4 regions of the Vibrio sp. 811 genome follow, and region 3 is predicted to be linked to each of the others. Evidence: predicted binding sites of a transcription regulator. Region 3 holds the regulator's gene; each other region holds the start of a gene.
What was found. Region 3 encodes PurR, which represses purine synthesis genes. Its sites were predicted from a motif close to TNANGNAAACGTTTNCNTNA; they were not measured.
Positions count from the first base shown of each region.

Region 1: a site for PurR is predicted at 2,323-2,342, ahead of R7Q46_RS05450 (phosphoribosylaminoimidazolesuccinocarboxamide synthase). Genes of this name have one in related genera too.
Region 2: a site for PurR is predicted at 5,465-5,484, ahead of metK (methionine adenosyltransferase). Genes of this name have one in related genera too.
Region 4: a site for PurR is predicted at 5,300-5,319, ahead of R7Q46_RS15905 (uracil-xanthine permease family protein). Genes of this name have one in related genera too.

Region 1 covers NZ_JAWOUB010000002.1:352,216-359,658, reverse strand. The annotation lists gene R7Q46_RS05455 (alkaline phosphatase D family protein) at 1-1,024, shown strand, start outside; gene R7Q46_RS05450 (phosphoribosylaminoimidazolesuccinocarboxamide synthase) at 1,103-2,206, opposite strand; gene R7Q46_RS05445 (SulA-like leucine-rich domain-containing protein) at 2,411-2,803, opposite strand; gene R7Q46_RS05440 (hypothetical protein) at 3,216-3,398, opposite strand; gene R7Q46_RS05435 (J domain-containing protein) at 3,576-4,550, opposite strand; gene R7Q46_RS05430 (OmpA family protein) at 4,627-5,286, opposite strand; gene R7Q46_RS05425 (DUF2786 domain-containing protein) at 5,504-6,199, opposite strand; gene R7Q46_RS05420 (DUF3334 family protein) at 6,408-7,088, opposite strand; gene R7Q46_RS05415 (FAD-binding and (Fe-S)-binding domain-containing protein) at 7,352-7,443, shown strand, end outside.
Region 2 covers NZ_JAWOUB010000003.1:350,009-357,451, forward strand. The annotation lists gene epd (erythrose-4-phosphate dehydrogenase) at 1-100, opposite strand, end outside; gene R7Q46_RS08440 (ligand-gated channel protein) at 236-2,194, opposite strand; gene R7Q46_RS08445 (LysR family transcriptional regulator) at 2,335-3,228, shown strand; gene tkt (transketolase) at 3,320-5,314, opposite strand; gene metK (methionine adenosyltransferase) at 5,630-6,784, shown strand; gene R7Q46_RS08460 (DUF2189 domain-containing protein) at 7,187-7,443, shown strand, end outside.
Region 3 covers NZ_JAWOUB010000002.1:577,052-584,494, reverse strand. The annotation lists gene R7Q46_RS06450 (TVP38/TMEM64 family protein) at 1-481, opposite strand, end outside; gene R7Q46_RS06445 (TfoX/Sxy family DNA transformation protein) at 596-1,186, opposite strand; cyclic di-GMP riboswitch class I at 1,303-1,392, opposite strand; gene purR (HTH-type transcriptional repressor PurR) at 1,680-2,684, opposite strand; gene torD (molecular chaperone TorD) at 3,153-3,800, opposite strand; gene torR (two-component system response regulator TorR) at 4,067-4,777, shown strand; gene elyC (envelope biogenesis factor ElyC) at 4,851-5,636, opposite strand; gene cmoM (tRNA uridine 5-oxyacetic acid(34) methyltransferase CmoM) at 5,751-6,542, shown strand; gene mukF (chromosome partition protein MukF) at 6,545-7,443, shown strand, end outside.
Region 4 covers NZ_JAWOUB010000010.1:125,762-133,204, forward strand. The annotation lists gene R7Q46_RS15880 (ATP-dependent zinc protease) at 1-318, shown strand, start outside; gene greB (transcription elongation factor GreB) at 436-927, shown strand; gene R7Q46_RS15890 (DUF1090 domain-containing protein) at 1,033-1,428, shown strand; gene ompR (two-component system response regulator OmpR) at 1,558-2,277, shown strand; gene envZ (two-component system sensor histidine kinase EnvZ) at 2,380-3,672, shown strand; gene R7Q46_RS15905 (uracil-xanthine permease family protein) at 3,744-5,132, opposite strand; gene recG (ATP-dependent DNA helicase RecG) at 5,360-7,441, opposite strand.

The sequences.
Region 1 (7,443 bases), 220 kb from region 3:
TGATCTGCAAGCGTTACATGCGAGCCTACCAATGATTGCTGTCTGGGATGACCATGAGCTTGCAAATGATACTTGGAAAAATGGTGCGGAAAACCATCAAGAAGAGGAAGGCAGTTTTAATGATCGTCGTGCATCTGCGGCTGCCGCGTGGACAGAATGGTTGCCCGTTCGTGAAAACACTTTCTCAAACATGCTGATTTACCGTCAGTTTTCGTTTGGAAGTTTAGTCAATTTGATGATGCTCGACACGCGACTTGTGGGGCGTGATAAACCGTTGGATTATTTCTCGCTCAGCTCACCAACGATGGAAGCTATTGGCGGTTTAGTTGCCCAGTCGCGCAGTCAAGACCGAGAGCTGTTAGGCGCTGACCAACTCGCTTGGCTGATGGATGCGTTCAGTACGCACGACGCAACTTGGAATGTGCTAGGGCAACAAGTGTTAATGTCTCGTATGGAGTTGCCAAGTTCGGTTATGACCGCGATGTTTCAATTGTTTACTGCCACTGAAGAACAAAAAACAGAGGCGTTATTAGCGGTAAACTCTGCGATTACGGGTTATCTCTCTGACCCAAGTTTAGATACCATTGCTTTGCCATATAACCTAGATGCATGGGATGGTTACTACGTTGAGCGAGAGAACGTTTATCAACTGGCCAAAGCCAGCAGTGGTAACTTTGTCTGTTTGGCAGGAGATACGCACAACGCATGGGCAAGTGAGCTTAAAGACGTATCTAAGCATCCTATCGGGGTAGAGTTTGCGACTAGCTCTGTGAGTTCCCCTGGGTTAGAGGCCTACCTCGCGTTAGACCCTGTTGCGATCGCTCAAATGGAATACACGCTGCCGCACTTAGTGTCAGAATTACAGTGGGCAGACATCAAACAGCGTGGCTTTATGCGCGTTACTTTTACGCCCGACAAGGCAGAGTCGACCTGGTATTTCGTATCAACGATTAAAGACAAAACATATCAGGTGACGACCAAGTCAGCCTCTACAACAGATGGCACTACGTTAAATATCGGCTAAACTGAGCCTAATACGAAAAAAGTCCGCAAGCTAGTGCGGACTTTTTATTGGAAAGCATTTAGCAATCTAGCGACAGTGCTAGTCAATCAATCCGTATTCTTTGCTCAGAACTTCGATGATTTCCGCTTTCGGATTCTCACTCAAATGAATCGGCTTGCCTGTAATCTTCTCGGCAATACCAATGTAGGTGCTCGAAATCGCCATCAAAGATTCGACGGGTAAAGCATTATCACGAGCGAGTGCTTCACGCTCTGGCATACGTTCTTTATTTAGCAAGATATCTGGGTCAGGGAAGTGGTTAAGTAGGAACTGGCGGAAACCTTCTTTTGAGTTCTCTACGATGTGACCTGCTTGGTACTCTTTAGCATCCCATATACGAGACGAGTCTGGTGTACCCACTTCATCCATGTAAATCAGCTTTTCATTGCCAGCAGCATCATGAACATAACCAAATTCGAATTTGGTATCGACAAAGATTTGGTCAATTGCTTCTAATGCTTGGCTGATAACGTTAAAGCCTTCTTTCAGCAGTTTTTCGTAGAGTGCGATATCGTCCGCACTTGAGAAGTTAAATGCTTCGTAGTTGTCTACGATATTTTGACGAGTAATATTAACGTCATCCGCTTCTGGCACACCGGGAATGCCTTTTAGAATGCCTTTTGTGGATGGGGTCATTAGCAACTCTGGCAGTGCTTTGTCTTTTTCTAACCCTTCAGGAAGTTGGATTCCACAAAACTCGCGCTCGCCATTTGCGTAAGCGCGCCACATCGAACCCGTGATGTATTTGCGGCAGATGGCTTCGATTTTTACCGGTTTGGCTTTTTGTACAATCCAAACAAAAGGGTGAGGAATGTCTAGAATATGGCTATCTGCTAAGCCATTTTCTTTGAACAGTTTGAACCAGTGATTAGAAATCGCATTAAGCGCAGCCCCTTTACCCGGGACACCATTAAGACCACCTTCAGCATGCCAAATACAATCGAACGCAGAGATTCGGTCGCTAATCACCATGATAGCCAAAGGCGCATCTGGCGCGACATTGTATCCTTTTTCTTTGATCAGTCGGGCGCTGTCTTCATCAGTTAACCAGTAAACTGAACGAACTTTTCCACTATGAACGGGTTTATGGGTGCGAATTGGCAGGTCGTCATTGACGGCAAGTACTTGATTAGCAAGGCTCATTGCGACATTCCTATCATCTTAATCAAACGTCAGAAAGAGAAGATATTCAGCAAAATGTGGGCGCTGAATAAATCGAATGTGGGCATCATACCAGAACTATTTTAACTCGCCAGAGAAAAAGCAAACGTTTGCCTATTTTCTTTAATACAAAAAAAAGCCCCCTTAAAAAGGAGGCGAGATGCAGGATGGATAACGTCGAACTTATTAGTGGTACTTATTAACTCTGCCTTCGACGAAAAAGACTTCACACTGATAGCGCTGCGCCATGTCGCGCAACATAGATTGATTCATAAGTGCAATTTTATTGGATGCGACAACAGCACTGGCATTGCCTGATCGGATGGCTTTTATCACGATCTCGACTTCTGAAAGCTGTTGAGAGGGCTTCATTTGAATAACGTTTTTACAGCAAATATTAGAAGCAGTGAGTTGTTCAAAGTCTGGACGAGGGCAGTCTGCTGTAAACAAAATCCATTGTTTCTGCTGCGATAAAACAGCCAGCTTAGATAGAAGCTGATCCGAAACGGCCATGGGCTTAGTTGCTTGTGCCAATACGTTGTAACGAGAGTATGTATGAGATTGACTTTGTAACTGCATCTTACTGTTCCTTTATACATGCTGTATGCCTATACAGTAGTTTGTTTTGGCGACCTGATCAACAAGTTTCTCAAAAGTTATTTGCGGTTTTTTGAAAAGGAAATAAAAGAATTTTACTTTAAGTAATTGAATTTATTTGTTTATTTTTTATTTCTGATATGTCTAACATCAATTTAAAAATGTGAGGTGAGTAGAAAGTTGGACGAGAGACATACAGGGGTTTACTACTGTATATACAGGTGTTTTTCACGGACAGTGGTTTGTATACAGTGGAAGAGGGCTGATAACCGATGCGACATGCTATGTAGGATAGGAGGGAATACGAGATAGAGATTGGAAATAGGCTTGGGAGATCAAAAAAGCGCCTTATAAAAGGCGCTTTTGAAAATCAGTTCCATTGATTCCGTCTTGCTTAGCTCGCTCGTTGCAAACGTTCGCGCATTTGCAATTCGCCTTGGTTAAATAGGCGCACGTCGATTTTTGCCATATCGTAACAAGCTTTACATGAGTAGTGGTGCTTGCCATCTAAATAATCGTGACGAGTTACAAGACTAGGTTTTTTACACCAATCACAGGTGCCTTCTTCAGTGAACATTGATTTTCTCCCCACCTAGATTAATTTGAGTCGTTAGGTGTTATTTTGCGCCGGGCATTATGGCATAAAAGCGCGACTTAAGTTAAATGTCTGTTAATTTCTTTGAGAGGGAGATCGATTGCGGTGTTTGATTATATGGGAATAAAAGCATGGTAGCCAAAGTATCCTGACCTATTTTTACTGTTTTGTAACATTTTGTGAGACGAGCTTAAAGGCATGATTGAGTCGCTTCATTTCTTCTTCACTGCCCCTTGTGTCAGGATGATAAAGCTTTGATAACTGTCTATAGCGTAGCTTGATTGCCTGTAAATCAGGGATGGTTTGTGGTGTGTAGCCAAACATAGCACACGCGACGCTTAGCTTATGGTTTTCTGCCTGAGTTTTGGATTTCTTAAATTCTCTGAATACTTTCTCTAACTGACGCTTCAGTTGCTTGTTCGTAAACTCTAGCTCTTTTATTTTTTCCGCCATTCGTTGATTTTGGCTTTCCCCTTTGGCTTCACGCGCTTTTCTATTCTGCTTGAGTTTTTTGATCACGAGGAAACTTAAGCCGCTGATGATGAGTATCGCCGCTAGCCAAATCAGCCATAGAAACTGCGAGTGTTCTACTTTGGGGGTTGCAACTGTGCTTTTCTCTTCTTGTGTTTGCTCCGCCTTTTTATCGAGCGACTTTATTTGCGAGACTTGTTTAGCTCGCAGTTGGTTGAAGCGCAGCTCTAACAGTTGATTATAAGCTTGTTCTGCTGCTGGATTATGCTGAGAAGCCATTTGATACAAGGCTTCAGTCAATTGAGAAGTTGTGACCTTATCTGGATTGCGCTGAATAAAATCGGCGAGAAGAAAGCCACGATCGGTTGGGTCATTGAGTGCGATAGAGGTTAGCCAATATAACGCTTGTGTTTCATTTTTTTCGCCATTTATCCCTTTAGCAAAGTCGTTCGCGAGCTGTTTTTGTGCAGGGAGGTAACCTTGGTTGGCGGATTGCTCTAGCCAGTAGCGCGTTTCTGGTGAGGCTTCAGCTTCGTTTGATGCCAATAATTGTTGTGCGTACTCGTATTGTTCGATGGGGTCATTTGGAGCTTGAGAGGCAAGTGAGTAGCCAGAAAAGCTAAGGCTAAATAAGCAGAGTAGGGCAGACGTTTTGACAGACATTAATATGTCAGGCCTAACGATAATGGTTAGGCCTGCTCCGGTAATTTTTTATTATTACCGTTATGGTGCAACCAAATTACTTCAGTGGCAAGATCTGGATTTCAACACGACGGTTGCACGCACGACCTTCAGAAGTTTGGTTTGAGCAAATTGGGTTACGTTCGCCGTAGCCGCGTGCAATTGCACGACCAGGTGCAACGTTTTGAGATACTAGGAATTGACGTACGGACTCTGCACGGCGCTCTGACAACGTTTGGTTGTATGACTCACTGCCTGTGCTATCCGTGTAACCATCAATAACGAGACTGGTATCTGGGTACTCAACTAGGATGCGAGCAACACCGCGTAGAGTGTTATGGATACTAGCATCAAGTTGGTAAGAGCTTGAAGAGAAGCCGATACCGTTTTCCATACGCAGTAAAAGCTGATTTTCACCAACACGCTGAACTTGTACGCCAGAGTTTAGCAAAGCGCGACGTAATTCCGCTTCTTGTTGGTCAAAGTAGTAACCAACGCCAGCGCCAGTCGCTCCGCCTGCGGCTGCACCAATGAGTGCATGCTGACGACGTTCTTTAGCATCATCACCCGTTGCTAGGCCGATTGCTGCGCCAGCGATCGCACCAATAAGCGCGCCTTGCGTGGTGGAGTTAGTTTCGTATTCACCCGTTGTTGCATTTTGGCGTTGAGTGGCTTGACAGCCAGTAAGAGCTAGCACTAGAGCTAGTGCAATAGGCATCTTTTTCAAGGGAAAATCTCCGTATAAAACTGAGGCGAAACCATGCCTCATAATGGGATGCGAATTATGAATAAACAAGCATTAATATTTGTTATGAGAAAGTAAGATTGATAAGAGTTTCTGTAAGAAAATTCCTACCAATACTGCCAAAGCTCTCAAAGTAAGCCCCATCGACATCGAAGTCATTGCTGCTTATGTGAATCCTTTACTATTCTGGCTATTTCGATGAATCGCCCAACATTTTGCGTGCTTGTTCGCCGCCCACTCCACGGTTAACTGAAACCTTTCTACCTTTCTTTAAGCCCACTTCGTAGTCTTCAGTTAGGTTTTTCATTGCTTCTTTCAATTGCTTCTTGAACGTTTCGCGGTCAATGTTTTGGAATTCTTTATCAATATAGTCATTAATTTTATTGGCCGACTCTTCATCTGGAGAAATAATTGGCAATTTTTCAATCGCGCCTTCCACCCAGCCAGATACAAATGAGTTCACACGGCGAGTCACTTCCTGAGAAGAGGTGCCGGTGCCAGCAAAGCTGTTTCGGAATTGTCCGGTACTTTCGTTCATCTCGCGATAAACAATATCGAAAGCAAATGCAGCAAAAATAGCGCGATCTGCTTCACCGATAAATTCGACACGTTTGAGCCCTTTGTGATTCAACAATACTGCTTCGACACCGAATTTTGTGTTAATGCCGCGAATCACTCGCAATATGGTAGAACTGATGTTCGCTGGTAGCAGATGAGAAGATTGTGTTTTTCCCATTCTGATGAACTCAATATCGTCTTTATCGAGACCATATTTAAGCATGAGGCGATGTGCCATTTTGATAGCATTGGCAGCCTCATTAACATTAGCGGAATTGCCCAGTTCTAAGCACTTGGCGATTTTTTTCAGAGCTTTTTGTTTATCCATCGACAACCAATAACGAAAGCAGAAAATTTATGAAGTCAGACATATTACCTTTTTTGACATAAAAACGAAATACAAGGTGGGACTGAAGATAATTTCAGCACATAAAAAGAAGCCTCGCATTAAGCGAGGCTGGCGTTTTAGTTCGTCGTAATCAGTATGAAGTCGTACTTGTGTCTAAGAAGCCATTCTTCATTAAGATTCGTTAGAATTACAACCCGAGCTGGTTGAGCAAGTCATCGGCATCATCGTTTGATCCCGACGATTTAGATTCTTTCTCAGCCAACTGTTTACGTGTGGCCTCTAAAATGTCGTCTGGGTTTTCGTCTTCAGCAACTTCAAACTCTTCCAGTTGGATGAACTCAGTTTTATCCATTGCTAGTTCGAGATAGAAAATATTGTTGTTTTCGGTGGAGAACGTCACTCTGCGCGCTTGAGGGCGGTCAAGGTTGGTATCAACTTGTAAGATAACTTGCTTATTCAGCGCCAGCATTTTTGGTTGGTTTTGTGTGATGTTCGTTTGCAGGTCTTTACGAATTTTATTAGTGAAGTCTCCGACCAGTTGATTCATGAGTTCACCCAGAACATCGCCTACCTCGTCAGAAGTATGAGATATTGCCAGTTCTTCTTCTGGCATGCCCATATTACGCATGTAGTTGGTGTAGATCTCCAGTGCGGCTTTTGCCGTAAAATTAATCACAACTAGCCCGGTAAATCCGCCATCAAACAGAACAAAACAGCCAAAATCTGGTTTGAGGCTAGTCTTGTGGATTTTTTGCACCATTGCTGAATAATTTACTTGAGAAGATGTCGCCGAAGTAAGTACGCCAGAAACAGACTGGCAAAGTTTGAGAAGGATATCTTCAGTGGTCACAATTTTATTTTTTTTCATTCTGAAAACTCATCTAGAAACGCGATTCGTTCCCCAATGTAAGGCATCAAGCGTGAAAAAATAAAGCATAAGTTTAATTATTGTATCGAGATTCTGATTTGCTCGTCTTTTTAAATGTTGTAAAGTGACGAAATTCAAAGAATATTACTTCACTAACTCTTTTGTGGTGTTTTTTTTCGCTTAGCGCCAATTTGTATGAGAAGTGAGCAAATAATTACACAACCCGCAGCTGATCGGATCAGCGTCGTAGGGGCAGGAAGCAAATGTTACCAAGATTACACTCGCAAACTGATGTCGATCCTCTTGTTCTTAGTTTTCTGAAAGAGCTTGAGCACGCCGGATTCACTGGTGATAT
Region 2 (7,443 bases), on a different contig from region 3:
CCGCCACAACCTTGATCTGCTGGTGTTTTCCGCTTTCATACACCGCTCGCAGAACATTACGACCTATACGTCCAAATCCATTGATCGCAACCTTTAGCATTTATCCTTCGCCCTACCAAAAATTTCGTGTCACAGATACTACCTGATCAGGCTGACAAACGCACCTGTTGAATCACAGTAAAGCAGGATTAAAAAAGGTCGAGACTATGCTCGACCTTATTACAACGATAGATAATTAAAATGCGACGTCTAAACCTAACCAGTAGCGACGACCATCTTCAATATATCCGTATTCTTCGTAACTGATTTCCTCGTCTAGCAAGTTATAGATAGCGCCTTTAATACGAGTATTGTCGGTTAACTGGTATGTCACACCGGCGTCCACAAAGGTATAAGCTGGTTCTACAATACTGTTTCTTGATGGGCCAGTAACCGGATCCATTTCTTTACCTCGGTACGTGACTTTCGCCCAGCTCTCTAGATCTGTTGTCGTTTGCCAAGTCACATCCACATTAAACAGATGCTTTGGTAACTGCTGCAGCGGCATGCCTTTGTATTCACCTGTTTTTTGCTCTGAGTCGGTAAATGTGTAGCTCGAGCTAAGGTAAATGGTTTCCGTTAACGGCGATGCTAAGGTCGCTTCAATACCTTGTGTGACGGCTTCATCCACGTTAATACGGTACGTTGGATCTGCGCCCCATTGGTTTGGACCATCAGTACAGATAGTGTCTGGACAAACAACACGTGTGATCTTGTCTTTGAATTCGTTATGGAACGCTGTCAAAGAGACATCTAAGCCAGAATCACCTTGATACAAGACGCTGATTTCTTTGTTTAGCGACGTTTCAGGGTCAAGATCTGGGTTACCATAGATGTTACCGCCGCCACTGACTTGCGCCCAGCCAGGAGTAATTTCACGTAATTGTGGAGAACGGAAACCTGTTGCCACACCGCCTTTCACCGTCCAAGACGGGTCAACTCGCCATACACCGTAAACACGCGGACTAAAATGCGCGCCATAGTTTTCGTCATGATCTAGACGACCACCAAGCGTAACGCTAAACGGATCGGCGATTCTCCATTCATCTTCAATGAAAACAGCCCACTGCGTATTCGATGTTTCGGTCTTCGATGATGCTTTATTGGAAGTAAAATCCTCAAGCTCTGCATGAGTGGCGTCCACACCCGTCGTCAACGTATGGTTTCCGATACCAGTCACCAAGCTCGATTTGAACGTGGTGTTGGTGATCGTCATCTCACGAGATTTGTTCTCGCTCTCTTCTCGCTGTAAGTAAGTATCTGAAATTCCCACCGAATCCCAATCACCGTTGTGGCTTACCGTTACGTAATTACGACGATATTCATTCAGTGAATCTTCACACCCACCACGACACCCTGTGGTCGGCACTGAAAGGCCCACATTGCCACGACGACTTTGTGCCGACGTGCCGCCCTCTAATTGCACCGAGTGGCGATCATTAATCTGGTAAGTCAGTTTTGAAGAGATACTCTGCATATCTTTATCTTCATAACCGTATTCGATGTCATCTTCTTCTCTGGTTGTGTACTGACCATATACTCGGAGAGATAAATTTTCAGCCAACGGACCATTAACGAAAAAGTTCGCGCTCTGCTCTCCCCCTGAGCGACTATTCTCTTGTAGTACCGTGCCCAGTTGAACATTACCCGTCCACTCTAGCGCATCTTTTCGTGTGATGACGTTAATCACACCACCAATCGCATCAGAACCGTAAAGCGTCGACATTGGGCCACGAATAACTTCGATTCGCTCAATCGCTTGAAGAGGAGGTAACCAACCTTGTTCGATACCAGGGCCGTCACTATTTGGACGAGTTTCACGCGTACTTTGACGTTTACCATCGACCAGTATCAAAGTGTATTTAGAACCCATACCACGGATACTAATGTCGGTGGTATCACCACCACCTGTCACGACAACACCTGGCACACTTTTTAGTGCATCAGTCACATCGCGGTAATAACGGGAGTCCAACTCCTCACGTGAAATCACACTAATACTTGCAGGCGCGTCCGCTTGAGATTGCTCATAACTTGATGCAGTTACAACCACTGTTTCCATTTTAGAAACTGCATCATTGGCAAAAACATGAGGGACACTGACGAAGGCTAAAATACCAGTTGCGGTAATAACTGGCAGTCTAAGAGTAGACATCTACATCTCCATAATTGATAATGATTATTATTTTCGAAAGTGAATTATTCACAAATAGAATGAGATGCATAGTGAGAGTTATGGAACGGTTCTTTCCATTTATGGAACTCGTACATAACGCAGTAAGGAGTAAAAGAAATATGCACGACTTAGCATCAATTAGAGCCTTTGATGCGCTCAATCAGCATAAAAGTTTGACAGCCGCTGCTAAAGCCCTTAATCAGCCAAAATCAACGCTAAGTCGTCGCTTGGCACAATTAGAAGAAGACTTCGGTCAGGCTCTAACCGCTAGGCAAGGTAATCGATTAGTTCTGACAAGAGCTGGAGAAATCTTTGCCCACTACAGCCGCCAGATTCTTGAGTTAAGTGAAGAGAGTTATGATGCACTCCAAGGTTTAACGAACCAAGTTTCAGGGCCACTGCATATTGTTTGTCACACTGCCTTAGTTAGAAGCTGGCTCGGCGGCGTACTCAATCGTTTTCTTGCTGATAATCCCGATGTTAGAGTTCAACTTACCAGTGACTTTTCTGAGGCGCATCATGACCCAGATTTGTTCATCTGGCTCGGTGAACGTAAAGAGCTAGACTGGCGAAAAGAAGTGCTGGGGGTATTTCGCTATACGCCTTTTGCCTCTCCAAATTATCTAAAACAACATGGGCCTATACCGCACCCCAAAGAACTTGAAGCACATCCATGGATCGATTTTGGTTCAGTGCAAGAAAATGGATTGATGCTAGCACACCCTCAACACGGTGAATTCTTTTTAGAACCCTTTGTTAGTCGCTTATACAGCGACAACATAGCAATGCAAATAGACAGTATCGCGAATGGTCATGGTATTGGACTGCTGCCGACTTGGACAGCATGCGGCTATGAGAAACATCACCCAGGGCGAATCACACCTTGCTTAGAAGGTTGGCTTTCTGAGCCTATTTCCATTAACTGCTATACACCAGCAGGACGACCACCACTGCGCTTATCCGTACTTTTAGACTGCATTCACCAAAGCATTCCACAAGGTTGGAAAACCTGACAAAAATAAAAAGGCCATCATAATGATGGCCTTTCTAACTTTAGCGTTTAACAATCGTCGTTTACGTTTGACTGTTTAGACGGTCCTACAATTACGCTAGCAATTCTTTTGCTGTGTTCACTACGTTTTCAGTCGTGAAGCCAAACATCTCGAATAGCTGACCAGCAGGTGCAGATTCACCGAATGTTGTCATACCGATGATGCGACCGTCGAAGCCAACGTACTTGTACCAGAAATCAGCAATGCCCGCTTCAATAGCGATACGTGCCGTTACGTCTGATGGCAGTACAGATTCACGGTAAGCAGCGTCTTGTTTATCGAATGCATCTGTTGATGGCATTGAAACAACGCGTACTTTCTTGCCTTCTGAAGTTAGTTGCTCAGCGGCTTTCACTGCAAGCTCAACCTCAGAACCTGTTGCGATAAGGATTAGCTCAGGCTTACCTTCGCTATCTTTCAGGATGTAAGCACCTTTCGCGATGTCTGCGACTTGTTCAGCAGTACGCTCTTGTTGCGCTAGGTTTTGACGAGAGAAGATAAGTGCAGTTGGTGCATCTTTACGTTCAATCGCTAGTTTCCATGCAACTGCAGACTCAACTTGGTCACATGGGCGCCATGTGCTCATGTTTGGAGTTACACGTAGAGACGCCATTTGCTCAACAGGTTGGTGAGTTGGGCCATCTTCGCCAAGACCGATCGAATCATGCGTGTAAACTTGGATGTTCTGAATTTTCATCAGCGCAGCCATACGCATTGCGTTACGAGCGTATTCCATGAACATTAGGAATGTTGCGCCGTAAGGAACGAAACCACCGTGCAATGCGATACCGTTGATGATAGCAGTCATACCGAATTCGCGTACACCGTAGTGGATGTAGTTGCCAGAGAAGTCCTCCGTTTCTAGAGACTTAGAACCAGACCACATGGTCAGGTTAGAAGGCGCTAGGTCAGCAGAACCACCCATAAACTCAGGAAGCATTTGACCAAACGCTTCTAGTGCATTTTGCGATGCTTTACGTGATGCAATGTTCGCTGGGTTTGCTTGAAGATCAGCAATGATTTGGTTCGCTTTTTCTTCCCACTGTGCAGGAAGTTCGCCGTTTAGACGACGTTTAAGCTCTGCCGCTTCAGCAGGGTAAGCTGCAGCGTATGCTTCGAATTTTTCATTCCAAGCTGCTTCTTTCGCGGCGCCCGCTTCTTTTGCATCCCACTCAGCGTAAACATCTGCCGGGATCTCAAATGGGCCGTACTCCCAACCTAGGTATTCGCGAGCCGCTTGGATTTCATCGTGACCTAGTGGTGCACCGTGACAGTCGTGCGAACCAGACTTGTTAGGAGAACCGAAACCGATAATTGTTTTGGTACAGATAAGCGTAGGACGTGGGTCCGCTTTTGCTGCTTCAATTGCTGCGTTGATCGCGTCTGAGTCGTGACCATCGACTGCTGGGATTACATGCCAGCCGTACGCTTCAAAACGCTTAGGTGTATCGTCAGAGAACCAGCCTTCAACGTGACCGTCGATAGAAATGCCGTTGTCATCCCAAAACGCGATCAGTTTGCCTAGACCTAACGTCCCAGCAAGAGAGCATGCTTCATGCGAGATGCCTTCCATTAGACAGCCGTCACCCATGAACACATACGTAAAGTGGTCAACGATATCGTGACCTTCTTTGTTGAACTGTGCCGCTAGTGCTTTCTCTGCGATCGCCATACCAACAGCGTTAGTGATGCCTTGACCTAGAGGACCCGTTGTTGTCTCGATACCAGGCGCGTAGCCGTACTCTGGGTGACCTGGGGTTTTTGAGTGCAATTGACGGAAGTTTTTCAGATCGTCAATAGATAGCTCGTAACCGCTTAAGTGCAGTAGAGAGTAAATAAGCATTGACCCATGACCGTTTGACAGCACAAAGCGATCGCGGTCGGCCCACTCTGGGTTTGAAGGGTTATGGTTTAGGTGAGAGCGCCAAAGAACTTCAGCGATATCAGCCATACCCATTGGTGCGCCTGGGTGGCCTGAGTTAGCTTGTTGAACACCATCCATGCTTAGAGCACGAATTGCATTGGCAAGATGTTTACGAGACGACATGTCTGCTCCTGAGTACATTAAGCGAAACGAAAAGTAGGTCATAATTCTCTCAAAGCCCTGTTGGGTGTGCAAACGTTTTCCAGTCCAAAACCTCACAAATATTGCACCTTTCGCGCCAAATCGTTCGAAGTTCTTAAAATTATCAATAAATCAGGCAAACGTTTGGTTATAACAAAAACCAAAAAAGAGCTTGTAATTCGAGCAATCAAATTTAGAATAGACGTCTAGATGTAGATACACCTACAAAAATTAGTATTAATTTGCGCTGGAGAGTTTATCATTCCCCAGTTTTAAACCAGATATAGTGGAGCTAACATGGCTAAGCACCTGTTTACTTCTGAGTCAGTATCAGAAGGTCATCCAGATAAAATTGCAGACCAGATTTCTGATGCGGTTCTTGACGCGATTCTAGAGCAAGATCCAAAGGCTCGTGTTGCATGTGAGACTTACGTTAAAACCGGTATGGTAATGGTGGGTGGTGAAATCACGACTTCAGCATGGGTAGACATCGAAGAGTTAACTCGTGAAACCGTTCGTGAAATCGGCTACGTACATTCAGATATGGGCTTTGACGCAGATTCTTGTGCGGTACTAAACACAATCGGTAAACAGTCGCCAGATATCAACCAAGGTGTTGATAAAGCTGACCCTAAAGAACAAGGTGCAGGCGACCAAGGCATCATGTTTGGTTACGCTTGTAACGAAACTGAAGTACTAATGCCAGCGCCAATTACTTACTCTCACCGTCTTGTTCAAAAGCAAGCAGAAGTTCGTAAAAACGGCACACTACCTTGGTTGCGTCCTGATGCAAAATCTCAGGTAACATTCCAATACGATCAAGGTAACATCGTTGGTATCGACGCGGTTGTTCTTTCAACTCAACACTGTGACTCAATCTCAACTTCAGACCTGCGTGAAGCGGTAATGGAAGAGATCATTAAGCCAGTGCTACCTTCTGAGTGGATCAACAAAGAAACAAACTTCTTCATTAACCCAACCGGTCGCTTCGTAATCGGTGGGCCTATGGGTGACTGTGGCCTAACTGGTCGTAAGATCATCGTAGATACCTACGGCGGCGCAGCTCGTCACGGTGGCGGTGCGTTTTCTGGTAAAGATCCATCAAAAGTTGACCGTAGTGCAGCATACGCAGCACGCTACGTAGCGAAAAACATCGTAGCGGCAGGCATGGCTGACCGTTGTGAGATCCAACTTTCTTACGCAATCGGTGTTGCTGATCCAACGTCTATCATGGTGGAAACGTTCGGTACTGAGAAAGTACCTCACGACATCATCATTGAAGCGGTTCGTCAATTCTTCGACCTACGTCCATACGGTCTACAAGAAATGCTTAACCTTCTTCAACCTATCTACAAGAAGACAGCGGCTTACGGTCACTTCGGTCGTGAAGAATTCCCGTGGGAAGCGACAGACAAAGCTGCACTTCTACGCGATTTCGCTGGCATCAAATAATCAAGCCAAGCAAGAATCAATCAAGCCCTCGCCTATGGCGGGGGCTTTTTATTTTCAGCAACTTTTATCTAGTCATTTCGGCTCATACCGCCCTGCCCCACAAAGCAGTCCTGTTTCTCCCTCATTTTTATACCGAATAAATTTTAAGCAATTATTTGTAAATTATCCCATCTCCGCCAATAGTTAAAATATTGTTAATTCCAATTTAAATAGAGACGTCGGATGCTGGCGACTGTGGAAGCAACACTTAAGTAAAGACATGAGTTAAGCATCTTTATGGCCGATACCAAACTAAGCCAATGCTCAGATGTAAACTTGAAAAAGTCGCTTCAAGTTTGACTGAACAAAAACCGCTGTCAGTTGGTATAAGCGGATAATGTGGGAATAAATCAAGGAGGAGTTATGCCTCGAACTGTTAATCCATCGGACTTCCACAACAAGCGAAAGGAAGTGCCAGACAACGAATACGCCAGAACCATACCGTGCAATACGGTCAATCTTTCTGCACCTTTTCATTGGCTCGCATTAGGTCTGCATGATTTCGTGCGAATGCCGCTTATTAGTGCTTTCTATGGCATCTGTTTTATGGCAGCTGCGATAGGCATTGTTTTGCTCGTACAGTGGCAAGGCACACACTTAGTCGTCATGCCCAGTTTGAT
Region 3 (7,443 bases):
GACCTACAGACATCGGTGTTAAGCCCATCAGTAAGTTGATTAGAAAGAAAGGGAATACAGGGATTAGACGCAAGGAAAATAGATAAAAAGCTCCGTCTTTTTCGACACCTTGATTAATTGCGTTGAGTTTATTTCCGAATTTGTTTTGTACCCAGTCACGCAATAAGTATCGGCTGCTCAAGAAGGCCAGTGTTGCCCCCATAGTGCTAGCGAAAGAAACCAGTAGCAAGCTTGTCCAAAAACCAAATAAGGCTGCACCAAGTAAGGTGACTACTGCCGCTCCTGGGATAGAAAAAGCGGTAATTGCAATGTAGGTAAAAAAGTAAATCGCAGCCGAGAATACAAAATTCTGATCGATGTATGTAGTTAGTGCTTCTTGTTGGGCTTTTGCATTCTCTAAGGTTAAATACTGGCCAAAGTTAATACCTAAAAAGACGATAGCCGCTAGTAGGATGAGACCTAATATCAGTTTCTTATTCATAATTTTGATTCCAATTTGGGATATATGTAATAAGACAGTAGGAAAACCGAAAAAATTTCACAAAAAAACCGCAGATTAGACTGCGGTTTTACAAGATAGTTTTTAGGCCGACTTTTATTGGAGGGCGTTCATCAACTCATCTCGGCGAGCTTGAGGTACTACACTCCAATGAGTGCCGTTGATAGCACCTTCTAGTGCCCATAGCAACTCAATGTTGACGGTTGCAGAGTGCGTATCTCTTATCGCTTTATAGGCGTTAAGCGCACCTTCCTCTTCAAGCTTCTCTACGGATTCGATGCCGGCTTTTTTTAGCATGCGCTCGGTAGCCAGTCGTAAGTTAGGCAAATCTTTCAAACGGTTAGGCTTTGTACTTGCTTGCTGTTCTTTCTCAAGCTTTGCCTTTTTCAATGATTGATTCGCTACTTCGATTAAGCGTTCGCTTGATTCCCATAAATCGCTGGAAATAGCGTAGTACTTTGTAACGACTGGAAAGCCACGTTTTTTATAAACGTAAGGCTTTAGCCCTTGTTTCTCGAAGTCAGATGAAGTTTTTTGGTCTGCTCTGATATGAAGCTGATTGTTTACCACTAGTGCAAACATTGTTTCATCAGCGAATAGTCCGAAGCCACCAAACATTGAGCGCGACTTGATATTACCAAGTGCCTCAAATAGCTTCATAGAGTCTTTGAGTATCGGTTTATCCATGTTTTGTTATCTCGGTGTAATTAATATTACGCCACCAAAAGTCAGGTCCGAGAGAGTAGCAAACATGCGTAAAAACAATGTCATTACAGAGTAAAGTCATTGCTTACACACTTGCCATCGGTAACCCCGCTACCTTCCATATCGTAATATGGTTCAGGCCGGAGGCTTTGCGTCCCACTCTTTCGAATGGTTTGCCCTGTGCGTGACACAATGAGCATACTTCTTATATTGAATTAACATCACGGTTTAGCGTTAAAAGTGTGATTTCGGTTCAATAAAAATGATAGATTGAATGCTCTATTTTGCATATGGAAAGGTGCAAATTGGCCTTTGAAAAGGAGTTCTTAATATATATTACATTTATATAAAACAGGGAGTTAACGTTAGTCAATTGTTATTAGAGCTGTGTGAAGTATTAGAGAACACTTAATTTTCCCAAAAAAATAAGCGCCCCTGTAGAGCGCTTATTTAACACGGTTAAATACAGTGAAATTTAGTTCATTTTTTTCACAGTATTTCGAATTACAAGCTCAGGTTGCATTTCGAAAATTCGTTTTTCGTGTTCTTTATCTTTGATACGCTCAAGTAGAATTTCGAATGCATTTTTACCAACACGACGTTTAGGTTGGTGGATAGTCGTTAGCGGTGGAGAGAAGTATTCCGCAAGCTCGATGTTGTCGTAGCCGATCACTGAAATATCTTCAGGAATTTTGATCCCGTTTTGTTGCAAGCGGCTCATTAGGCCTAGAGCCATTGTGTCGTTAAAACAGAATACCGCCGTCGGGCGCTTGTCCATTGCGGTAATTTTATCTGCAACTAATACGGCCGTATCACATTCAAAGTTACCTTCAAGGATCCAGTCTTCATTTACAGCTAGGTTCGCTTCACTCATTGCGCGACGGAAACCTGCAATGCGCTCTTGGCAAGCAAGCTTTTCAAAATGACCGCTTAGACAAGCGATATCCGTATGACCATTGTCAATCAGATGTTTGGTTGCAATGTAGCCACCTTCTTCTGAGTTATCCATGATCTTGTCTGCTTGTGAGCTCTCTGGGCCCCAATCCATGACCACTTTAGGAATGTCCGCATGACGGTCAAGCATCTCTTTTAGTTCTTCGGTTAAGTCAGAACACATCACTAGGATGCCATCAACGCGCTTTTCAGCCAGCATACGAATGTAATCGCGTTGTTTTTCGTAAATCCCGCCTGTGTTACATAAAATCAGAGTATAGCCTTGGCGGTAACAGTAGCTCTCAACGCCATCAATCACTTCTGAGAAAAATAGGTTAGTTGATTGAGTTACTAACATGCCAATCGTACGAGTTGAGTTGCATTTTAGGCTGCGTGCAACGGCACTTGGCGCGTAATTCAGCTCGTCAACGGCTTTCATTACTTTTTCTTGCGTTGCTTCTGCAACGAAACGCGTTTTATTGATAACGTGCGAAACTGTCGTAGTGGAAACGCCGGCTAAGCGAGCAACGTCTTTTATCGTGGCCATAAATGGTGTCCTGTATCGAGCTACTGAAATATGTCGTATTGGATGTACCTGATGCTCTAATGGTTTCACACCTAGCAATATAAAATTGGCGCTAAGTGTCTCGGCAGCGGTTGATCCAAGTGCGACAAAAGGGTGCGTAGCAGCATCGGTCGATGAATTTTATCTTTTTTCTATCTGATGAGAAATTGCCATCAACCTGTTAAGAAAACACAAAAACCGCTATATTTCAGCGGTTTACATATAAATCATATTTAATCGTTTGCGCTCACATTTTAGCCCTATGTGGACTGACTAGCAATGTTTTCAGCAAGAGATTTGTGTATTTGAAGTCACATTTTGACTGCTAAATAACCAAGCGTCTTTGCGCTAAGTTAAGGCAAACGAATATTATACCCAAGTTACTTACAATTGGTCACTTTCAGGCATACAGGAAGCCCGATAGGCAGGCTCCCTAAAAATAGGCGGCAATTATTCACCAAGAACGTAGGCGCTGTCTAGTTTACAAAATGCAACTAATAGTTTCGCGACACTCGAGTAAAATCCAAATTCGTCGAATTGTTTACATTTGTCTGAAAACTGAGGTAACCAAGACATCAATTGTTGCTGGATAAAGTCGTTTTGTTTAACGAAGGCTTCTTCCATGTGTTTTTCTTGTTCAAGCTCGTTTGAGCGGATAATCATGTTCCCGAGAAAGTCGAGCTCAACGGCTAAGTGATCCGCAGGTTCCTTTAGGTTTTCGTCTACTTGAACGCCAAATTCAGTCATCAACTTTTCCATTTCCTCAGCTGGCTTGTCATTCAGTAAACCTGATTCACCAATGTACATGGATGCGTAAGGAAGAGCGCCGTATTTTTCTGTCTTCAAAAACAGTTCACAAAAGTCAGCTGCAAGCTCTAGTTGTGCATCTTCACGATCTTGTAACCGATTCAGCGCATCAACTAGGCTATCAACGGCTGGTTTTAGCGACTCATTTTCACCTAAACCTGCGAGAAAACTGCGAATTTCAACACTGTGATAGGCTTCCAATTCTTTCTCTGTTAGTTCTTTTGCGAACAAGCTCGAAAACCACCAGTAAATTTCAGCGCGTTTTTCATTAAAAGCTTTCACTTCTTGCATTTTGGGCTCCTGAATGATGCTTCAAGTCATGCATCACAAAGTCAATTAGGGATATCCCCTAAGTGTAATCAATTAAAATGAATAGCAGTAACTATAATTGTTATGTTTTATGGTCAAAAATGACCGTTTATTAATAGCAATGGGCAAGCTTGTTTTGAATCAATAAAAACGCTAAATCTTGCGTTTTAATGTATCTATGACTAGAAATGTTACTAGTTATGAATAGAATACGTCTTGGATAATAAGAAGACAGAAAAGTGGTGTAAATGAGCTATCACGTATTAGTCGTAGAAGATGATGTTGTAACTCGTAGTAAGCTTGCGGGATATTTCCAAAATGAGGGCTACCAAGTCAGCGAAGCAGAGAGTGGCGCAGAAATGCGTGAAGTTTTGCAAGCGGGCGATGTAGACCTGATCATGCTGGATATTAACCTGCCTGGTGAAGACGGCCTGATGCTTACTCGTGAGTTACGTAGCCAATCGGATATTGGTATCATATTAGTAACAGGACGCACGGATAGCATTGATAAAATCGTAGGCCTAGAAATGGGTGCTGACGATTATGTGACAAAACCTTTTGAACTGAGAGAGCTGTTAGTTCGCGTTAAAAACTTGCTGTGGCGTATTTCAGCAGCGCGCAGTGGCAGCTCGAAAGCGAATGAAACCAGTGAAGAGCACATTGTGCGCTTTGGGGAGTGGACATTCGACATTCAACGTCGCGCACTTAGCCGCAACGGTGAGCCAGTAAAACTAACTAAAGCAGAGTACGAACTTTTGGTGGCATTATCGTCTTACCCTAACCAGGTGTTAAGTCGTGAGCGTATTTTGAACATGATCAGCCATCGAGTTGATGCGCCGAATGACCGCACCATTGATGTTCTTATTCGACGTATGCGCGCAAAAATGGAGTTCGATCCTAAGAACCCACAGATTTTTGTAACGGTACACGGCGAAGGCTATATGTTTGCTGGTGACTAGTTTGAACATCACTAAATCGTAAAAAGAAAAAGGAGAGCTTCGGCTCTCCCTTTTTTGTGGCTTCAAGATAATACTAGTTTGCTTCAGCCATTGGTGTTTGGCCGACAGTATCACGCAATCTTTGCCAAATGCTGCCCAAGTACTCATGCCAATAAAGCTCTGTTTGTTCTAAGTAACGCGCTTTAGGTGAGTATTTATCCCAAGGTTGACTTATCTCGCTAATAGCTAAGAAGTTGGTCGGAGCTGGTATTGGTTTAATGCCTGCTGCGTTGAACTCATACAATGCACGGCTCATGTGACTCGCAGAAGTGACTAACACAATCTCCTTTTGTTGAACGAATGCAGCCGCTTGACGCGCCTCTTCCCACGTATCTTTCGCATCTTCTAATAAAATGATATCGGATTTCGCGACTCCCAACGCAAGGGCAACGTTCGCCATCATTCGCGCGTGGCTAATTTCAGATCCGCCAGCATAGCCGGATAAGATTAATTTCGCGCCTGGATACATTCTTAAAATACGAATGCCCTCAGTTAAGCGCATTAATGCTGCACGGCTTAACTGCGAGGTGGGTGGAATTTCGTCATCGATAACATGACCATTCCCTAAAACCATCACGTAGTCGATGGTGCCAGAAACTGGCAAAAAGGCTTTATGCTCTCGCTCTAACGGCATAAGAAGCTTGGTTGAAACAGGTTGGAAGGCAACAAGAAAAATGCCAACAAAAGAGAATAGAACAACGAAGCAGCCAGTTTTACGTTTTGTAGTAAAACTAATGAGAGCAAGACCCAACAAGCCTATCAGCAGCAATGCCGGAAGGGGCATAAGCATGGCTGACACTACTTTTTTCAGCTCAAACATACATAAATAGTCCGAAAAAACATCAATTGATAATAAAAATGAGGGTATCCCTCTTTATTCCTGCTTTCCTTGTGCCAGAATAGCGGCACAATCCGTTATGATAACTCAGCAGAAGTGACAGAAGACCGCAATTTCGACGATATCGCCCACAAATTTGCAAAAAATATTTACGGCTCCGATAAAGGGGAGATCCGCCAAATCATTGTGTGGGAAGATTTTCTACAGATTCTAAGTGAATTAGATGCTGACCAGCAACCCCTAGAAGTGTTAGACGCTGGTGGTGGTTTGGCACAAATGTCGCAAAAGCTTGCTAAGCTCGGACATCGAATCGCTTTATGTGATCTATCTTCGGAAATGCTGCAGTTGGCTAAGCAGGATATTGAAAAAAACGGTTTGCTTGAGCAGTATCGCCTGATTCATTCGCCTGTCCAATCCATCGGTGAACATATGGATGGACAGGTCGATCTGGTTATGTTCCACGCTGTGATGGAGTGGCTGGTTGATCCTAAGGCCGCACTTGAAACAGTTCTTGAACAAGTAAAACCGGGAGGTATCGCATCAGTCATGTTCTACAACCACCACGGTTTAGTCTATAAAAACGTGGTTTGTGGCAACATTCCTCATATATTAGACGGCATGCCTCACCGAAAAAGATTTAAACTACAGCCGCAAAAAGGCTTAAAACCTGAAGAAGTCTACCAGTGGATAGAAAATTCAGGTTTTAATATTTGTGGCAAATCTGGTATTCGCTCATTTAGTGATTACATAGGCAATATGGAATACATGGGTGATTACGAGTTTGAAGATGTGTTGGCGCTAGAAAAACAACTTTGTCGACAAGAGCCATACCTCTCATTAGGCCGCTACATTCATGTGTGGGCTAAAAAGAACGATAAACAGGAATAACAATGAGTGAGATGACTCTCAATGCTGCAGAGCAACCAATCGATGAGCTGGTTGGCTGGGTTAAGCAGCACGATTTCTCGTTGAACCTGACCACAGAGCGATTGGCATTTTTGATAGCCATTGCCGTACTGAGTAATGAAAGGTTCGATGAAGAACTGGGTGAAGGTGAATTGCACGACGCATTTGCCATCGTCACTCGACTTTTTGATGAGACCGGCGAAGCTTCGGCTTTCCGTGCGAACAATGCCATCAACGAGATGGTTAAGCAGCGTCTTATGAGCCGTTTTGTCAGTGAGATTACTGACGGAGCGAGCATTTACCGCTTGTCGCCATTAGCGATAGGAATTACCGACTACTACGTGCGTCATCGCGAGTTCTCGAAACTGCGTCTTTCTATCCAGCTATCGATGGTAGCGGATGAAATGGCAAAAGCGATTGAAGCTGCACAAAAGGGTGGCACTCCGGGCCACTGGAAGAAAAACGTTTACGGAATTTTGAAATATTCTGTAGGCGAGATCTTCGATCAAATCGACCTTAACCAACGTGTGATGGATGAGCAGCAACAGTCTGTTAAACAACAGATTGCTGATCTGCTTAACAAAGACTGGCGTGAAGCGATCAACAACTGTGAAGCGCTACTGTCAGAAACATCAAGCACGTTGCGTGAACTTCAAGATACGCTGCAAGCCGCCAGTGATGAACTGCAAACTCAGATCCTCGATATTCAAGAAATTGTTTACGGTGACCCTGAGCTGGAGTTTATCGAAGAAGCCTTGTTTGGTCTGCAAATGAAACTAGACCGAATCACAAGCTGGGGCCAGCAAGCTATCGACCTTTGGATTGGTTATGACCGACACGTGCACAAGTTTATTCGTACTGCAATCGATATGGATAAGAACCG
Region 4 (7,443 bases), on a different contig from region 3:
AAGCAGTTTAAGAAAGACGGCAAAGACATGGTGAGCTTTACCTATGAGAACGATCTTGGCATGAAACAGGCGTTTACCAAGCCTGTTGTTGATGTCATGCGTATTAAAGCTAAGAAAGGCGAGAAAGCGAACGTACGCCCTGTGGTTGAAATGCATGTTAAGCTTGGCGAATTAGAGAAGAAGATCCGAGTCAACTTACAGGACCGAGGTCGCTTCCATTACAGCATGATTTTAGGTAAAAACTTCCTAAAACATGGCGCGGTTGTTTCGAGTGATACGAATTACATCGTGACGCAAAAACCGGATTACGAAAAGTAACACTCTGGCCGCCTTATCACCTTGATACCCAAAGCCTGAACAACATTGGATCTTTGGGTATATCATCTCCTTAATGCTGCCAAAGAGCAGCATTTTTTAGTTGAGATAGGAGTTAATTTGAAAACTAAGCTGATTACACGAGAAGGTTACAACAAACTCAAACAAGAGCATGATTACCTTTGGAATGAAAAGCGCCCGGAAATCACCAAGATCGTCACTTGGGCTGCGAGCCTGGGCGATCGCTCAGAAAATGCGGATTACACCTTCAATAAACGTTTACTCCGTCAGATCGACCGTCGTGTCCGCTTCCTTCGTAAATTCCTGCCAGAAGTCACGATCGTTGACTATTCTCCGCAACAAGAAGGCAAAGTCTTTTTTGGTGCATGGGTGGAAATAGAAAATGAGGCAGGAGAAGTGAAAAAGTTTCGTATTGTCGGGCCTGAAGAGATTTATGGCGATGCGAAAGACTACATCTCTATCGATTCACCTATGGCGCGAGCGATGTTGAAAAAACAAGTGGATGAAGAGTTCACGGTACGCACCCCAGAAGGTGAAAAAGAGTGGTTCATCAACTCAATTGAATATACTCAACCGGCCTCGGAAGACTGAGGCTTTATCACCGATTCAAGTCTCATGAAGTTCACTAGGAGTGACTTGGGTCTCAATGTCAGAATATTTGGTATAAAGGCATGGTGCCTTTCTCGGAGAAGTAAAATGAACAAAGCAGTCATGTGTAGTGCTGCACTAACAATAGGTTTCTCACTTTCAGTTTTTGCTCAAGATGAAGTGAAAGGCTGTGACGCTAAAGAGTTAGCGGTAGAGCAGCAGCTTGAGTATGCAAAAGCGCAAGGTAATGAGCATCGCATTAAAGGCTTGGAGCAAGCACTTTCCGCTATCCAGAATGAATGCTCGGAAGGTGAGCTGCGGCAAGAGCTGCAAACAGAAGTGGAAGAAAAGACTAAAGAAGTTGAGGAGCGAGAGGAAGAATTAGTCGAAGCTCAGCATTCAGGGAAAGCAGACAAAATTGAGAAAAAACGTCACAAGCTGGCTGAGGCACAGCAAGAGCTGCTTGAGGCCAAACGTGAACTGGAATGGAATTATGGTCAATAGTAGGTGCTGAAAATACCTGCTAGAGAGAGAATAAAGCGCTTAAGATAAAAAGAGTAACAATTTGCTTGAGCACGTTAGGAAAAACAGTGATACATTTTCGACAATAGACGCTTCTGAAAGGATGTTTCAATGCAAGAAAATCATAAAATTTTAGTGGTTGATGACGATGCTCGTTTACGTGCTCTATTGGAGCGTTACCTTTCTGAGCAAGGTTTTCAGGTACGAAGTGTCGCCAATGGCGAACAGATGGATCGCCTACTAACGCGCGAAAACTTTCACTTAATGGTGCTGGACCTAATGTTGCCAGGTGAAGACGGTTTGTCAATTTGTCGTCGTCTACGCCACGCTAACAATATGTTGCCAATCTTAATGCTCACCGCGAAAGGTGATGAAGTGGACCGCATCGTAGGTCTTGAGGTAGGGGCGGATGATTATTTGCCAAAACCGTTTAACCCACGCGAATTGTTGGCTCGCATCAAGGCCGTATTACGCCGCCAAACCGTAGAGTTGCCGGGTGCACCAAGCACGGAAGAAAAAGTGGTGGAGTTCGGGGAATTCCGACTCAATCTAGGCACTCGCGAGATGTTCCGCGGTGACGAGGCAATGCCACTCACCTCTGGAGAGTTTGCTGTCCTAAAGGCGCTCGTGATGAATGCGCGTGAGCCAATGTCACGAGACAAATTGATGAACATGGCGCGTGGCCGTGAATATTCTGCAATGGAACGTTCTATTGACGTACAAATCTCACGTTTACGTCGCATGTTAGAAGACGATCCGAGCAAGCCGCGCTACATTCAAACCGTATGGGGCCTAGGTTATGTTTTCGTCCCAGACGGCAAAGAGGTGTAACCTCTTCACTCCATAGCCAGCACTTGGCTATAGCAACTTCAGCCTTCATTACCTTCCCTTTGAAGGCTGAAATTTCGCGATTAGGACCACTAGGAACGTTCCATGCGCATCCGAAGTTCACTGACACAATCTATTCTGCTGTTCATCTCTTTGCTTCTCGCGAGCCAAGTTTTCTCTTACTACGCCGTTTTTAACTACGCGTTGATGCCGAGTTTGCAGCAGTTCAATAAAATTCTCGCCCATGAGCTCAATTTGGTGCTTGATGATGAAGGACCTTTAAAGTCTGATGCACCGTTAAGGCGTCAATTGTTAGAAAGATTAGGGGTGACGGTTCATAGTCTCGATAGCGATAAGGCGATTGAATTTCATCACGCAATGTCGATTGATTTGATGTCTGAAGAAATGAGCCAAGAGCTGGGTTCGCCCACAGAAGTGCGCTTATTGCTTGGCGATGAAAGTTACATTTTGTGGATGCACATCGAAAAGTTGCCGAACTCCATCATTCGTATTCCGTTATCTGAGCTGCAAGAAGAAGATTTTGCCCCGCTGTTTCGTAACAGCTTGATTATGGCGCTGCTGATCATTGCAGGTGGTTGGTTGTTTATTCGTTTGCAAAACCGTCCACTTTTGGCTTTAGAGAGAGCCGCGAAAGACGTCGGTCGAGGTGAGATCCCGCCCCCCTTAGCAGAGAAAGGCGCATCGGAGATTCGCTCTGTAACTCGAGCCTTTAATCAAATGTCGAAAGGTATTCAAGAGCTAGAAGAAGACCGAGCCTTATTAATGGCAGGGATTAGCCATGACTTACGAACACCTCTGACGCGTATTCGCCTAGCAACAGAAATGATGTCTCCTGAGGACAGCTATCTTGCGGAGGGGATCATTAGCGATACGGAAGAATGTAATGAGATCATCAGTCAGTTTATGGATTATCTCAAACCGGTGAACCAAGAATCGTTTGAAGCGGTTGATATCAGTACGATTGCCAGTGACGTCGCCAGTTCTGAAGGTGGCTATGAGGTTGAAATTGAAACAGATCTTAATCTTAACTTGCCGCCAGCCAAAGGAAGCGCGATTGCGATTAAGCGGGCGATCAGTAACTTAGTTGTGAATGCGCTACGTTATGGCAATGGCTGGGTCAAAATCAGCACTGGTGTGACAGCAGATAAGCAGCTAGTGTGGATTTCAGTAGAGGACAATGGACCGGGTATCGAGCATTCTCAAATCGCGAGGTTATTTGAACCCTTTACGCGTGGTGACACCGCTCGCGGTAGTGAAGGCACTGGGCTAGGGTTGGCGATTGTGAAGCGTATAATCAGCCAACATTCAGGCTCTGTGGTGATGCGTAATCGCAGTGAAGGCGGTTTAATCGCTCAAATCAGCTTTCCTACCAAGTAAGTCGATGGCCTGCACCCTTTAAACAAAAAGCCCAACCTAAATAGGTTGGGCTTTTCTTATTCTCAATAATCTTAAGACTCTTTCACTTCCTGAGGAAGTTCATCTTCGTCTTCCAGTTTCTCTGGCAGAAGTAGATTTAAAATGATCGCTGTGATGCCACCTGCTGCAACACCAGTTGAGAAAATACTCTTAATAAATTCTGGCATAAATTGCAGGATCTCTGGTTTTTGTGCGATACCAAGTCCCATTGAGAAGGATAAGGCCATGATCAGAATTGCGCGGCGATCGAGCTCAACACGAGAGATAATACGCACACCAGCGGCAGCAATCGTACCAAACATGACAATCGTTGCGCCGCCAAGTACTGGCTCAGGAATCAGCTGAACAAAGCTAGCGACGCCAGGAAACAAGCCAAGAATCACTAACATGCCAGAAATAAAGTAACCCACGTAGCGGCTCGCGACTCCTGTTAGCATGATGATGCCGTTATTCTGGCTAAACGTTGAGTTCGGGAAGCTGTTGAAAACGGCTGCGATTGCAGAGTTTAAGCCGTCTGCTAACACACCGCCCTTAATGCGTTTCATGTACACTGGGCCTTTTACTGGCTCACCAGACACTTCAGATGTTGCGGTAATATCACCGATGGCTTCTAGTGCGGTAATAAAGAAAATCAGTACCAGCGGAATGAACAGAGACCAGTCAAACGATAAGCCATATTGCATTGGTACGGGCAGTGCTACGATCTCGGTTGCGCCTAGCTGAGAAGTATCTACCATCCCCATAAAATACGCCATGATGTAGCCCACTAGCATCGCAATCACGATTGAAGCCACACGGATGTATGGGTTTTTCGAGCGGTTTAAAATCACAATTAATCCAAGTACCGTCCCAGCCAGAGCAAGTTTGTCTAAGCTGCCGAAGGTTCCTTCATTTAATGCTGCGTAGCCACCGCCCATTGATACTAAGCCGACTTGAATCAGTGTGAGACCGATAAGAGTGACGACGATGCCTGAAACAAGCGGAGTGATGATTCGGCGGGCATGCTCCAACACGCGAGATAGAAAAATTTCTGCAAATGATGCGACTAAAATCGTACCAAAAATGGCAGCCATCATGGTACTGATGTCTGCTCCACCGGCTTTCAGCGATAGGCCTGCACCAATAATAGGACCTAAAAAGTTAAAGCTGGTGCCTTGAACAGAGAGCAAACCAGAGCCAATTGGGCCAACGGTGCGAATTTGAATAAACGAAGACACGCCTGACGCAAACAAAGACATGCTGATGATGGTATTCGTTTGGTCTGCTGGTACACCCAAAGACTGACAGATGATCAGTGACGGAGTGATAACCGCGACGAACATCGCCAATAAGTGCTGAAGTGCGGCAAAAATGGTTTGAGGCAAAGGTGGTCGATCGTTGAGTTGATAGACCAGTTCCGAAGATCGGTTTGAAGTTGTCATTGTTTGTCTCGCTAGTCGCAATATTTCCCTAGTTCTCGCTGAATGGGAGAGCAGGGTGGAGTTGACGTCGTTACCTGTGATTGCTGTTAATCAGAGTCAACTCAGGTTGGTGGAGTGTGATCTAACACACTTAAAAATTTGTGCGCGATTATAGAGAGATTTACTCAAAAAGCAAACGTTTGCTTTTGGCGTGTTAAAAAACGAGCCATTTGGCTCGCTTTCAATCATTACGCTTTGGAGTAAATATCCCGCTCACCCAACCAGCGATCGATAATCGCTGTTGCGTTAGTCGGGTAATTGTCATGAATATGACGCGCAATACGCTGAACTTCGGGAATCAGGCGTTGATCTCGAACTAAGTCTGCGATTTTGAAATCAGCAAGACCTGTCTGCTTTGTACCCAATAGTTCTCCAGGGCCACGAATTTCTAGGTCTTTCTGCGCAATGACGAAGCCATCGTTACTTTCACGTAGTACTCCGAGGCGTTTTTGCGCGGTTTTTGACAGCGGAGAGTGGTACAGCAGCACACAATGGCTAGCAACGGAACCTCGGCCCACGCGACCTCTTAACTGGTGTAATTGTGCCAAACCAAGACGTTCAGGGTTTTCTATGATCATCAAGCTAGAGTTTGGCACATCCACACCAACTTCAATTACTGTCGTTGCGACCAGCAAATGCAGTTTATTGTCTTTGAAATCTTGCATCACCGCTTGTTTCTCTGCCGGCTTCATTCGTCCGTGTACTAGACCAATTTTTACGTCCGGCAGTTTACGTTGAAGCTCTTCTGCGGTATCTGCCGCGGCTTGCGCTTCTAATACTTCCGACTCATCAATCAGGGTACACACCCAATATGCCTGCTTGCCTTCGTTTAAGCAGGCATTTCGGACACGTTCGACGATGTCGTCACGTTTTGTATCAGGAATGGCAACGGTTTGAATCGGCGTTCGACCCGGTGGTAGCTCGTCAATCACGGAAGTTTCCAGATCGGCGTAAGCGGTCATCGCTAAGGTTCGAGGAATAGGCGTCGCCGTCATGATCAACTGATGAGGATAAGCGCCTTGTTTTGCGCCTTTTTCACGCAATTCTAATCGCTGATGGACACCGAAGCGGTGCTGTTCATCAATGATGACCAAGGCAAGGTGATGAAATTCAACGTGCTCTTGGAATAGCGCGTGAGTACCCACTACCATTTGCGCTTCACCACTGGCAATACGAGCCAGCTCGGCTTCCTTTGCCTTACCTTTGAGTTTGCCCGCTAACCAACCGACTTGAATGCCCATTGTTTCAAACCAGTTTGCGAAGTTGATAGCGTGTTGCTCGGCCAATAGTTCGGTTGGCGCCATGAGTGCCACCTGATGGCCATGCTCAATGGCTCTAACAGCGGCCAAAGCGGCAACCAACGTTTTCCCCGAACCAACATCGCCTTGCACTAATCGCATCATTGGGTGCGGTTTTTCTAGATCGGCTTCAATCTCTTGTACTACTCGGGTTTGAGCGTTTGTAGGAGAGAAAGGCAGTTGGGCTAAAAGCTGCGTTTTTAGTTTATTACAAGGACCGAGAGGTAGCGCTGAATCCTTCTGACCTTTGCTACGCACCGCTAGCATCGATAAGTTTTGTGCGAGCAATTCTTCCATGATCAAGCGGATTTGGGCAGGATGTTTGCCTTCGTCAAACTCATCTAAATTAATGGTTGGTGGTGGGCGATGAATGGTGTGCAGCGCTTGCGACATCGTGATTTGATGGTCATACAACCCCGCTGGAAGTAATTCCTGCACTGCGGTTTTATCAAGCAGGGCTAAAGCTTGTTCGGTAAGGTTGCGCAATGTGATTTGACGCAATCCATCGGTGGTGGGATAAACAGGGGTTAAGCTCTGTTCTACATCGGGCTTTTGCTCACTGACGTAAAACTTGTAGTCAGGATGAACAATTTCCAAACCCATGCCACCGCGCTTAATTTCACCGTAAGCATGCACTAACTTACCTTGCGTGAAATTGTTCTTCATGGCTGCGGTAAAGTTGAAAAAGCGCAGCGTGATAGTGCCATTACCGTCGCTGATTTTTACCGTTAGCATTTTGCGCTTACCGAAGATAGTGTCGACTGCCATGACCTTACCTTGCACGGCCGCCCAAAGGCCAGCATGCAGTTTGGCAATAGGGTAAATACGAGTACGATCTTCGTAGCGTAACGGAAGGTGAAACAGCAAATCTTGAACGCTATGTAAGCCAACTTTGGCGAGTTTTTCTGCGACTTTCGCGCCAACTCCAGAAAGGGAGGTTAATGGGACGGCAGATAACATTTGGGCGGACATAG